Regions from separate parts of the Undibacter mobilis genome, predicted to be linked through region 3. Evidence: predicted binding sites of a transcription regulator. Region 3 holds the regulator's gene; each other region holds the start of a gene.

Region 1 (3,963 bases), on a different contig from region 3:
GGCACCGGCTCCGGCAGCGCCGGTCATCGGCACAACCGTCAGCGGCTGGGCGCGGGCCGTGTTCAGGGGATCGCCGTTCCCCAAACACGCCGACGCCCCCGTCCTCGGTGGCGGCCGCTTTATGCAGCCGGGTGCCGACGGGGGCGACAAGCGTTACGCGCTACCTAAGTCTCACGGACCCTCAAGCCCGTCAGTCGTCCTAACTGGCCTTGCGGCCGGCGGCCTTCTTGCCGGCCTTGGTCGCATCCTTTGCCGCATCCTTGGCTTCGCCTTTGGCGGGCGCGGCCTTCGCGGCGGATTTGGCACCTGCCTTGGACTTCGCCGTTGCCGTCATCGGCGTGGTCCCGTCCTCGGCAGGCCTGGTCTTCAACTTGTCCTTGGCGCGTTCCTTGAAATTCTTGCGCTTCTCGGGCTTGGCCAGCGGCGTCACTTTCTCTTCCGCCACCGCTGCTTTGGTTTCGGCCGCCGCCTTGTGGCGCGACAGCACGATGATTTCGCCGGTCGCCGCGTCAATCGTCTCGGTCACCGCAGACGTATCGGTCGGCATCTGGGTCGACATATGGGTCGGCTTGGGCGCTTCAAGCGAAGACGAGGTCTTCGCCTGTGCCGGTTCCGCGACGGCTGCCGCCTCTCCCGCTACAGAGAGGCTTTCACCGCCGAGACCGGCGCCGGAGCGTGGCGTTACGCCACGATCATCCGGCGTGCCCGGAGCTTTTCAAGCCTCCAGCGCGTCGTCGTCCTTGTCGCCGGAATCGCCCGCATCGATGACTTCGGCAATGACGCCGGAATTGGCGCGCACGGCAGCTTCGATCTTGGCCGCGACATCCGGATTCTGCTTGAGGAACACCTTGGCGTTCTCGCGGCCCTGACCGATGCGCTGGCTGTCGTAGGAATACCAGGCGCCGGACTTCTCGACGACATTGGCCTTGACGCCGAGGTCGATGAGTTCGCCGGTCTTGGACACGCCCTCGCCGTACATGATGTCGAATTCGACCTGCTTGAACGGCGGCGCCAGCTTGTTCTTGACCACCTTGACGCGGGTCTGGTTGCCGATGACCTCGTCGCGGTCCTTGATGGCGCCGATGCGGCGGATGTCGAGGCGCACCGAGGCGTAGAACTTGAGCGCATTGCCGCCCGAGGTCGTCTCCGGCGAGCCGTACATCACGCCGATCTTCATGCGGATCTGGTTGATGAAGATCACCATGGTCTTCGATTTGGAAATCGAGGCGGTCAGCTTGCGCAGCGCCTGGCTCATCAGGCGCGCCTGCGAACCCGGCTGCACGTCGCCCATTTCGCCTTCGAGTTCGGAGCGCGGCACCAGGGCGGCGACCGAGTCGACCACCAGCACATCGACCGCGCCGGAGCGCACCAAAGTGTCGGCGATCTCGAGCGCCTGCTCGCCGGCATCCGGCTGCGAGATCAGAAGCTCATCGACATTGACGCCGAGCTTGCGCGCATAGATCGGGTCGAGCGCGTGCTCGACGTCGACGAAGGCGCAGATGCCGCCCTTCTTCTGGGCTTCGGCAATGGTGTGCAGTGACAAAGTGGTCTTGCCGGACGATTCCGGCCCGTAAATCTCGACAATGCGGCCGCGCGGCAGGCCGCCGACGCCGAGCGCGATGTCCAGCCCGAGCGACCCGGTCGAGACCACCTCGATGTCCATCGACTTGTCGGACTTGCCGAGCTTCATCACCGAGCCCTTGCCGAACTGTCGCTCGATCTGGCTAAGCGCAGCAGAGAGGGCTTTGGACTTGTCCATGGACGATCCTTCGACGACACGCAGGGCAGGCTGACTCATGATGGCGCTCCTATATGGCCTCAGATTCGACCCCCGACAACGTAAGGTGCAGGGGCATCCCCCTACCCGGCGGGCCGTGATCGACGTTGAATCAATATGTACACTATTTGTTCTCTGTTCGCAATATGTTCTTTTCGTTGATTGGGTGCTGGCCTGTTTCGACCCCCTAGTGGCCGGTTTTAAGAACAGAGGTGGCCTAGTTTGCTTTTAGTCGCGGCAGAAGTCGGTCCGCAAACTCCTTTGCGTTGGCCAGCAGTCCGTTGTCGAGAAAACGTGTCTCGCCGGGAGGCGCCCCCTTCAGTCTCGGCCCCTCACCTTCATCTACTCGACCGACAGAAAATTGCTGATTGACTATGCCGCTTGGTTTGTCGGGATGTTCGATAATTCGATTTCGAACGTCACGCATACCAACACTTTCAAAGTTCTTCAGACCAGGCAGGAGCCTTAAAGCCAGTACCGTCCGCCACCCGACAAAGTAAAATGCCTCGGTCAATAGTTCCAAAATACCAGTTATGTGCATTGCTTCTTCTAAAAGCGTATCGGCCGCCTTCGTGTCGGAAAATGCCATGAATACAGTTTGCATATGTGCCGCATTCGCAGCCAATTGCATTTCAGAAATTTGGAGAATGCTCCATCGCATCTGCCAAAGCCGCTTTTCGACCTCAGATGAAAACTGGACCTGTTCGGCGCTCAGACCTGAAAGGTTCCGAGATTTGTAGGCTGCATACTCAGCGATAAGCGCGTCGAAGAGACTTAATATCTCTTGCCATTTCGGGTTGGGATGCATGTGCCAGTGGCCGCCCTAGGTGGCGGCCTCTTTCGTTACAGACCTTGCCAGATTCGTCAGCCTGTTCTTTTGCGTACTCAAAAGAAAGCTGCGTTTGCTTACCCTGGGCCGGGTAATATTTGTCTAGCTTGGCTTTGAAATCGTGCCAATCGGCGCTCATTCGCATAGTCGCAATTACCGCTCCTAGATGCTCGGGCAATTTTGGATAGCCCGCATTGTTCGTGAGCCACTGGAGGTTTTTATGCCGGCGACGGCCCGTTACTTCATCCTTCGGATTGACCTTATTAAATTCTTCCAGAACACCGGGCGCAAGGCGGTCATAAATAATATCGTTCGTCAGGCTTTCGAAATACCTAGGGCGCTGAACAGTGTCCCTAGGATACTTCATACCGCGCAGCCGAAAGATTTCCTCATAAAAATCAGGCAGGAAGGTTTGGACATACCGCTGCAATTCATTGCGCGGCGGTGTCGCTCTATGTCGCGCACTACAATCTTTGCCGCGTCCGTGAGACGCTGCGAGCTACGCCGGCCATGGCCTCGGCATTAGCGATCGGGTTTCGAAGATCGGGGATTTGCTCGATGCGGCGCTAACGACACAGTCGATTGATCCGGTTGTGACCGCGCCGGATCGGCGCAAGCGATTCACGGCAATTGACTGAGGAAAGGAGTAGTTATTTCTTTGGTCGGTAGTCTCTTGGATCAAGGCAAGCATCATAAAATACTTGATCCATCTGAATCCAGTCCGTTCCATCAACCCCACGTCTAGACGTGGCGTTTGGCCCATGAGGATAAGCGCAAGCGACCTTGATCCAACGAGATTGCTCCTTAGCAATCTCCTTTATCTCTTGAACCACCTCACACAAATCTTGGTCTTGGCTATAGATAACAGCGACATTGTATTCTTTGCGCCGCGCTCTAGAGACGACATCCAGCGCAAGTCGGACATCTACTCCCTTTTCTTGTGGCGTAACAATCTCACGCGGTTTTCCATCTTCGTCGGTGACAATTTCGGTGTGGTATCGAATTGGGCGTGTCGTCACCGACACGCCTTGACGTTTGAGCGACAGAACGCGGTTAGACCAATACGGAGCCCACATGGGATCTCGCATTGCGTTAGGCACACCCGTGTAAAAACGAACCAGATTAGGCACCCATCCTTGAGCTGCACACACGGCTGCATGTAGCTTTATTGGATCGTAATTTGGGTGGTGATGACCGAAGGCGTCTTTGGCGTGGCGATAGAGATTCTGGCCGTCAAAAAAGGCCATCGCGCGCTTTACGTCAGGCTCTACAATGGCCATGGCACTAGCCCCAAATAATAACCCCGTCGGGGGCCATTGCTGGCCAAGTCCGACGGGGGGCTAGTTCGGCCCTTATA
Region 2 (3,963 bases), 130 kb from region 3:
CACCGCCTTCGCTCTGGTCCCGGGCGGCTCGCATGCCGCCTCGCTGATGACCAAGCTCGCCATGACGCAGGAGACCTATTTCGCGGCGCAGGCAATCTATAACGGCTGGGCGCTGTTCGGCATTGCCTCGTTCGGCGCGCTCGCCGCCAATGCCGTGCTGGCCGTTGCCCTGCGACGGCAGGCGATGCCGTTCCGACTCATGTTGCTTGCGGTCGTGTGCCTCGCCGGAGGCCTCGCGATCTTTTTCGCCTTCACCTATCCCGCCAATGTCGCGACGGCGAACTGGACCGTGGCGCCGGCCGGTTGGCAGGCGCTGCGCTGGCAATGGGAAATGTCGCACGCCGCCAATACGGCACTGACGCTCGCGGGATTCTGCGCGCTGTGTCTGGCAACGCTGCTGACCGAGCGCACGTAACCTGCGCGAGCGTTAGGCCGGTGCCCTACATCGGGCACTTCATCCTGTTCGGCTTCCAGCTGATGACCCGGAGCGACCACGCCCCGCACAGGAAGTTGTAATCGCCCTTCTCGCCGACCAGCGTCACGCCGATGCCGGCCGGCACAGACGCTCCGATCAGGGCATACGAAGACTTGCCGGTCTTCAGCATCGTGCAGAACGGCACTTTGAAGCTGGTGCAGCCGCTGGCAAAAACCTTGTTGCCGCGCATTTTCTCTGCCGACCAGGCGGCAGTGGACGCCGCAACGCACAGTGCGCCGGTGAGCGCAATCAACAGAACGCGATGCATGACAGACCTCCCCGTGAGCCGTTGAAACGGGAGCGATCTAACCATGCATCGCGGACGCTTACAATCTATGCGTTAGCGGCCACGGGCCATTACAACCGATTTCAGAACGGGATCTCGTCGTCCATGTCGTTGCTGCGGCCACCGCCGCCGGCCATCGCCGGCTGCCGGCGCGGCGCGCTCGACGACGGGCCGCTGGAGCCGAAGTCGTCGCTCGATCCGAAGTCGCCGCCGCTCGCACCGCCGCCGCCGCTGCGGCCGTCAAGCATGGTCAGCACCGAGTTGAAGCCCTGCAGCACGACCTCGGTCGAGTAGCGATCCTGACCGTCCTTGTCCTGCCACTTGCGAGTCTGCAGCGCGCCCTCGAGATAAACCTTGGCGCCCTTCTTCAGATACTGCTCGATGACCTTGCACAGGCCTTCGTTGAACACGACGACGCGGTGCCACTCGGTCTTTTCCTTGCGCTCACCGGTGTTCTTGTCGCGCCACGTTTCCGATGTCGCGATGCGCAGATTGGCGATCGGCCGGCCGTCCTGCGTGCGCCGAATTTCCGGATCGGCGCCCAGATTGCCGATCAAAATCACTTTGTTGACGCTACCCGCCATGATGCTCTCCGCCTGGCTGACCGATCTGCCGACAAAAGCCGAACCGAACCGTTCTTGAACCTAATCTTGCGCCACAGCTGATCCTAAACAGCTTAGGCGCAACGCAACCGGTCGCCGCTTCCGTTAAAAGGGTCCGCTCGCCGTGCGGCGTTCCCTGCCAATCTCACCCTACCGGCGCGGCATGGGAGGCGTCTCAGGTCGCCGCCTGTAATCCACAGCGGATCATGCCCCGCTTCGGGCGCCGACGACAGCGACGTAGCCACAGCGCCGAATGTTCTTATTTTGTTCTAGTTATCGAGCCCGCCTTTGTCAAATGGGTCGAGACAGCGTGTGGCACCCGCATTGCCGGAATGGTCGGCTGACGACACAACCCTGGCCTGTAGAAAAGTTCCCGCAATGGAACTTTTCGATCCCGGAGTTCCAAAATAGATTATAAGTTCCAGTAGCTTATATGCAACAGCTTTTACGCGAACATCGGATATAGGTTGCACACTACGCAGGTATTGCTTTCTTCTGCGCGTCCAAACCGGGAGCTTCTGATGCGATCAATTCATCTTTTCACTGCAGCGCTGGCCGTCATCGGCCTTACTGGCGCCGCCTCTGCCGCCGACATGCCGGCGCGCAACTACACCAAGGCTCCGCCGATGGTGGCTGGCTATAACTGGACCGGCCTCTACGCCGGCCTGAACGGCGGCTACGGCTGGGTCGACACTGGCGGCAACCCCGGCGGCTTCGTCGGCGGCGGCCAGATCGGCTACAACTGGCAGGCCTATGGCAGCCCGCTGGTGCTCGGCCTCGAAGCCGACATCCAGGGTGCCGACATCGACGAAACCGTGACCGGTGGCGGCATCTCGACCACCACCCGCATCAACGCCTTCGGCACCGTGCGCGGCCGTATCGGTTATGCCTGGGACCGCTTCATGGTCTACGGCACCGGCGGTTTCGCCTATACCCGCACCGAACTGAGCGCCACCAACGGCGTTGCTTCGGTTTCGGACAAGTCCTGGAGCTCGGGCTACACGCTCGGCGGCGGCCTCGAATGGGGTGCCTGGGATCGCTGGACCGTCAAGGCCGAGTACCTCTTCATTCACTCGGGCGACGTCAACCTGAACCTTGCCGGCGTTCCGGTGTCGGGCAACTACGACTTTAGCGTCGTGCGCGCCGGCCTGAACTACCGCTTCTAAGTTTCGCATCGACGAGACTGAAAAGGCCGGCCTCGTGCCGGCCTTTTTTTTGTGGTTTTGCGATGTATTTCCCCGCGCAGCGACATTGTCCGGCCACCGGTTATCCCCATATCGCAGCCGGCCGCAGCGAAAGCGTGCGCCGCCCCTAGCGAACCGGACCCGTTCTCACTACGTTCCACCCTGTCGTGTGCTCCAGCGGACCCAGTCGGTCGCCGGAACGCCGGCCTTTTGCCGCGCCAACAGGTTCTTCCGTGCCCATGAACGACAGAGCAACCGACAAATCCGCCAAACGCGCCCTCGACTCCCGCCAGATCACCATCCGCGGCGCCCGCGAGCACAATCTCAAGAACGTCGACGTCGTGATCCCGCGCGACCAGCTTGTGGTGTTCACGGGCCTGTCAGGTTCCGGCAAGTCGTCGCTCGCCTTCGACACCATCTATGCCGAGGGCCAGCGCCGCTACGTCGAGTCGCTGTCGGCTTACGCGCGCCAGTTCCTCGAGATGATGCAGAAGCCGGACGTCGACCAGATCGACGGCCTCTCCCCGGCCATCTCCATCGAGCAGAAGACGACGTCGAAGAACCCGCGCTCGACCGTCGGCACCGTGACCGAGATCTACGACTACATGCGTCTGCTGTGGGCGCGCGTCGGCATTCCCTATTCGCCCGCCACCGGCCTGCCGATTGAATCGCAGACCGTGTCGCAGATGGTCGACCGCGTCCTCGCGTTGCCCGAAGGCACGCGCATCTATGTGCTGGCCCCGGTCGTGCGCGGCCGCAAGGGCGAGTACAAGAAGGAGCTCGCCGAGTACATGCGCAAGGGCTATCAGCGCGTGAAGATCGACGGCGAATTCCACGAGATCAGCGAGGTCAAGCCGCTCGACAAGAAGTTCACCCACGACATCGATGTCGTGGTCGATCGTCTGGTCGTGAAGTCCGACATCACCGCGCGCCTCGCCGACTCGCTGGAGCAGTGCCTCAAGCTCGCCGAAGGCCTCGCCGTGGTCGAGCTTGCCGACGCCAAGGCGACCGGCGCCGCCGCCAATCGCGGCCGCAACGCCACCCACGAGCGGCTGATCTTCTCGGAAAAATTCGCCTGCCCGGTCTCCGGCTTCACCATTTCGGAAATCGAGCCGCGGCTGTTTTCATTCAATAACCCGTTCGGCGCCTGCCCGGCCTGCGGCGGTCTCGGCGTCGAGCAGCATATCGATGCCGAGCTGGTGATCCCGGACCGCGACGCCAAGGTCGGCAAGGGTGCCATCGCGCCCTGGGCCAAGTCGTCGTCGCCTTATTACACGCAGACGCTCGAGGCGCTCGGCAAGCACTACAAGTTCACGCTCGACACCAAGTGGAAGGACCTCGGCAAGAAGACCCAGGAGGCTATCCTCTACGGCTCCGGCGAGGACGAGATCAAATTCGTCTATGACGACGGCATGC
Region 3 (3,963 bases):
GACCTCGCCCGGTTGGAGGCGGTCGGCATTTCGACCTTCCTCATTGGCGAGAGCCTGATGCGGCAGGCCGACGTCGCTGCCGCGACTCGCACTTTGCTCGCCAGACCCAGCCACGCGGCCGCGGAGTAACGACAATGGCCAAAGCCAAACCGAAGGCGAAGGCCGTGAAGCCAAAGACGAAGCCGATATCGGGCGCGAAGCTCAGCCACATCGACCAGACCGGCAAGGCCAACATGGTCGACGTTTCGGCCAAGGCGCCGACCGAGCGCGTCGCGCGCGCCGAGGGCCGCGTCATCATGCGCAAGGAAACGCTGGACGCTGTCATCGCCGGCAACGCCATGAAGGGCGATGTACTCGGCGCGGCAAGGCTCGCTGGCATCATGGCAGCCAAACACACGCACGGCCTGATCCCGCTGTGTCATCCGCTGCCGATTACCAAGGTGGCGGTCGATATCTTTCCGGAGCACAGCTTTCCGGGCTTCCTGGTACAGGCGACCGTCAAGGTCACCGGCAAGACCGGCGTCGAGATGGAGGCGCTGACCGCGGTCTCGATCGCCTGCCTCACCATCTACGACATGGCCAAAGCCATCGAGAAGTCGATGCGCATTGAGGGCATCCGCCTGCTCGAAAAGACCGGCGGCAAGTCGGGACCGTACAAGGCGGAAGCGTAACAATGGCCCTGATGCCGGTCGCCGAAGCGTTGGCGCGGGTGCTGGCCGACACCGCGGCACTGGGCACCGAAGACGTTCCGTTGAGCGATGCGCCGGGCCGCGTTCTCGCCGAAGACCTGACCGCCTTGCGTACACAGCCGCCCGCCAATGTTTCGGCCATGGATGGTTACGCCGTGCGCGCCGACGACATCGCCAACGCGCCGACACCGCTCAAGGTGATTGGCGAGGTCGCCGCCGGCCATCCCTTCTCTGGCCGCATCGGCCAAGGCGAAGCGGCGCGCATCTTCACCGGCGGCGTGCTGCCGGATGGCGCCGACACCGTCGTCATCCAGGAGCTCACCCGCCGCGACGGCGATAAGGTCACGGTCGAGAAAGCCACCTCCAAAGGCCGCAACGTCCGCTACGCCGGCATCGATTTCAAACAAGGCGCCGTGCTGCTCGCCAAAGGGCGGTTGCTGACCGACCGTGACGTTATGCTGGCGGCCGCGATGAACCACCCGCGGCTGCGGGTCCATCGCCGGCCCGTAATCGCTGTGCTCGGCACCGGCGACGAACTGATCCTGCCTGGCGGCGAGCCCGGCCCCGGCCAGATCGTCTATTCCAACGGCTTTGCCTTGTCGGCGCTGGTCCGCTCGGCGGGTGGCGACGTAATCGATCTCGGCGTTGCCCGCGATACGCTGGACGATATCGGTGTCCGCATTCGTCGCGCCCGCGACGCCAAAGCCGACGTGCTGCTCACCAGCGGCGGCGCCTCGGTCGGCGACCACGATCTGGTGCAGAAGGCGCTGGCCGCCGAAGGGCTCGATCTGTCGTTCTGGCGCGTCGCCCTGCGACCGGGCCGGCCGATGATGCACGGGCGGCTCGGTCCGATGCATGTGCTCGGCGTGCCGGGCAATCCGGTATCGTCTTACGTCTGTGCTTTCCTGTTTCTGCTGCCGCTGCTGCGCACGCTGTCGGGCCGCTCCGATGTCGTCCCCCAGTCCGAACCGGCCCTTCTCGGCCGCGATCTGCCTGCCAATGACGAGCGTGCCGACTACCTGCGCGCTACGCTGGCGATGGGCCCGGACGGACTGATCGCCACGCCGGTCGCCAATCAGGACAGTTCCCTGATGGCCCCGTTATCGCAGGCGGACTGCCTGTTGATTCGTGAGCCGCACGCCCCCGCGGCCGGGGCCGGCAGCCGCTGCCGCATCCTTAAGTTCGGGTTTTAGCGGCCTCTCGACTTGTTCACGTCAAATTAAGTGGTTGCGGAACACATATCGAACAGATAGTGTCCGTTCATGCTTTGTTTCGGATGATTCCGCGCCAATCAGGCCGCGGAGTCGCCGCGACCGGAGGCCCACAAGCGATGCTAACGCGCAAACAATTCGAACTCCTGCGGTTCATCCACGAACGGTTGACCGAAACCGGCGTACCGCCCTCCTTCGATGAAATGAAGGATGCGCTGGACCTGCGCTCGAAATCGGGCATTCACCGTCTGATCACCGCTCTGGAAGAGCGTGGCTTCATCCGCCGCCTCGCCAACCGCGCCCGCGCCATCGAGGTGATCAAGCTGCCGGATTCGGTCCAGCACGGCCTTGGCGGCGGCGGCAATGGCCGCGCCCGTGGCTTCAACCCCAGTGTCATTGAGGGCAATCTCGGCAAGGCCCGGCCTGTCGTCACCGAAGACGATGCGACACGGCCGATTTCGGTGCCGGTCATGGGCCGCATCGCCGCCGGTACGCCGATCGAGGCGATCCAGCAGCGCAGCCATGTCATCAACATGCCGCCCGAGCTGCTCTCGAACGGCGAGCATTTCGCGCTGGAAGTGCGCGGCGACTCGATGATCGACGCCGGCATTCTCGACGGCGACATCGCCCTCATCCGACGCTCCGAGGGTGCCGACACCGGCGATATCGTGGTGGCGCTGATTGACGACGAGGAGGCCACGCTGAAGCGCTTCCGCCGCCGCGGCGCTTCCATCGCGCTCGAGCCGGCCAATGCCGCTTATGAGGTGCGTATCCTGCCGCCCAACCGCGTGCGCATCCAGGGCAAGCTGGTGGCGATGTTCCGGCGGTACTGACCGTCAGCCCCGCTAATCCCCCGCTTCCAGGTCCTCCGTCGGCGGCGTCGCATCCCGTTGCGGGCGGCGCGCACCGGTTGATCCGGCTTCGCCGGCCGCCAGCACCGTGCGCGCCCTCGCCCAGGGCCGGTCTTGCGTCGGCGGCCGCGCTACCTCGATATCGAAGCCGTCCCCGTTGCGGTAAAGCGCGGCTGCGCCGTGGCGCCGCCACGCCGCCCGATCGATGAGCCGCGCGTCGCATTGGCCCGGCGCCGTGCGCGACGACAGAACGACAGCGGCGCGTGCGCAGTCCTCGGCAAAGGCGTCCACCGACGCGGCGAACGCGACCACGCGGCCGTCACGCAGTATCGCGGTGCAGCCCATGGCATCGCAGCGGACGCCGTCTTTGAGGCTGGCATGGTCGGCGCTGCGCATATCACCATCGGCCGCCAGCCATTCCTTGATCGCGAAGCCGTCGCGCCCCCGCTGCAGAATAACCCATCGCCCGGCCGCGCCCCGGACTGCCGCGGTCTGTCCGTCGCTTGCCATCAACACATCGGGCTGCGGCGTCGCCAGCGCCCAAATCGCTGACAGCGCTACGCAAGCAGCGCCGCTCCAGCGCAATGGCGAGCGCAGCAGGCACAGCAGCAGCAGCCCCAGGGTCACCAAGAGCAGCGGCGCGATACCGAAAGCCGGCATCGGGCCGACTGCGCCGGGCAATTGCGTCACCCACAGCGCCACCGCGATCATCCAGTCGAGCCCGAGCCCCATCAGCTTCCAGAACACGGCATCGAAGCCGAAAGGCATTGTGAGCGCGCCGGCAACGCCCATCGGCATGACGAGCACCGAGACCACCGGCATGGCCAGCAAATTGGCGATGACGCCGTAAGGCGCGATACGATGAAAGTGATAGGCGGCGAACGGCGTGGTGGCGAGGCCCGCGACCAGCGAGGCCAGGATCAGCGCGGCAATTTCGCGCCCACCCCACAGGGCGATGCGGGCGGCGAGCGGGCTCTCCGCGCCGGCCTGCCAGCGCAGCGAGATCTGATAGCCGGCGACCAGCGCCAAGGTCGCAGCGAACGACATCTGGAAGCTCGGATGCACCACCGCTTGCGGCGTCAGTGCCATGACAACCAGCGCGGCGACGGTCAGGGTGCGGAAGGTGATTGCCGGGCGATCGGCCATCACGCCGACGAGCACGATGGCGACCATGATGTAGGAGCGCTGCGTCGCTACCTCGGCGCCGGACAG

The links. Region 3 encodes LexA, which represses DNA repair genes until DNA is damaged. Its sites were predicted from a motif close to TGTTCNNNNTGTGTTCNG; they were not measured.
Region 1: recA (recombinase RecA) is a predicted target of LexA. The motif match lies at 1,914-1,931, and genes of this name have one in related genera.
Region 2: DXH78_RS17910 (single-stranded DNA-binding protein) is a predicted target of LexA. The motif match lies at 1,618-1,635, and genes of this name have one in related genera.

The regions. Positions count from the first base shown of each region.
Region 1 covers NZ_QRGO01000001.1:2,548,739-2,552,701, reverse strand. Annotated here, with positions in the region: gene DXH78_RS12020 (hypothetical protein) at 200-559, opposite strand; gene recA (recombinase RecA) at 716-1,798, opposite strand; gene DXH78_RS12010 (hypothetical protein) at 1,995-2,585, opposite strand; gene DXH78_RS12005 (P63C domain-containing protein) at 2,527-3,036, opposite strand; gene DXH78_RS12000 (NYN domain-containing protein) at 3,257-3,886, opposite strand.
Region 2 covers NZ_QRGO01000003.1:92,405-96,367, reverse strand. Annotated here, with positions in the region: gene DXH78_RS17920 (DUF1772 domain-containing protein) at 1-415, shown strand, start outside; gene DXH78_RS17915 (hypothetical protein) at 441-743, opposite strand; gene DXH78_RS17910 (single-stranded DNA-binding protein) at 845-1,345, opposite strand; gene DXH78_RS17905 (outer membrane protein) at 1,885-2,529, shown strand; gene uvrA (excinuclease ABC subunit UvrA) at 2,787-3,963, shown strand, end outside.
Region 3 covers NZ_QRGO01000003.1:218,355-222,317, forward strand. Annotated here, with positions in the region: gene trpC (indole-3-glycerol phosphate synthase TrpC) at 1-129, shown strand, start outside; gene moaC (cyclic pyranopterin monophosphate synthase MoaC) at 135-671, shown strand; gene DXH78_RS18505 (molybdopterin molybdotransferase MoeA) at 674-1,882, shown strand; gene lexA (transcriptional repressor LexA) at 2,020-2,733, shown strand; gene DXH78_RS18515 (ComEC/Rec2 family competence protein) at 2,746-3,963, opposite strand, start outside.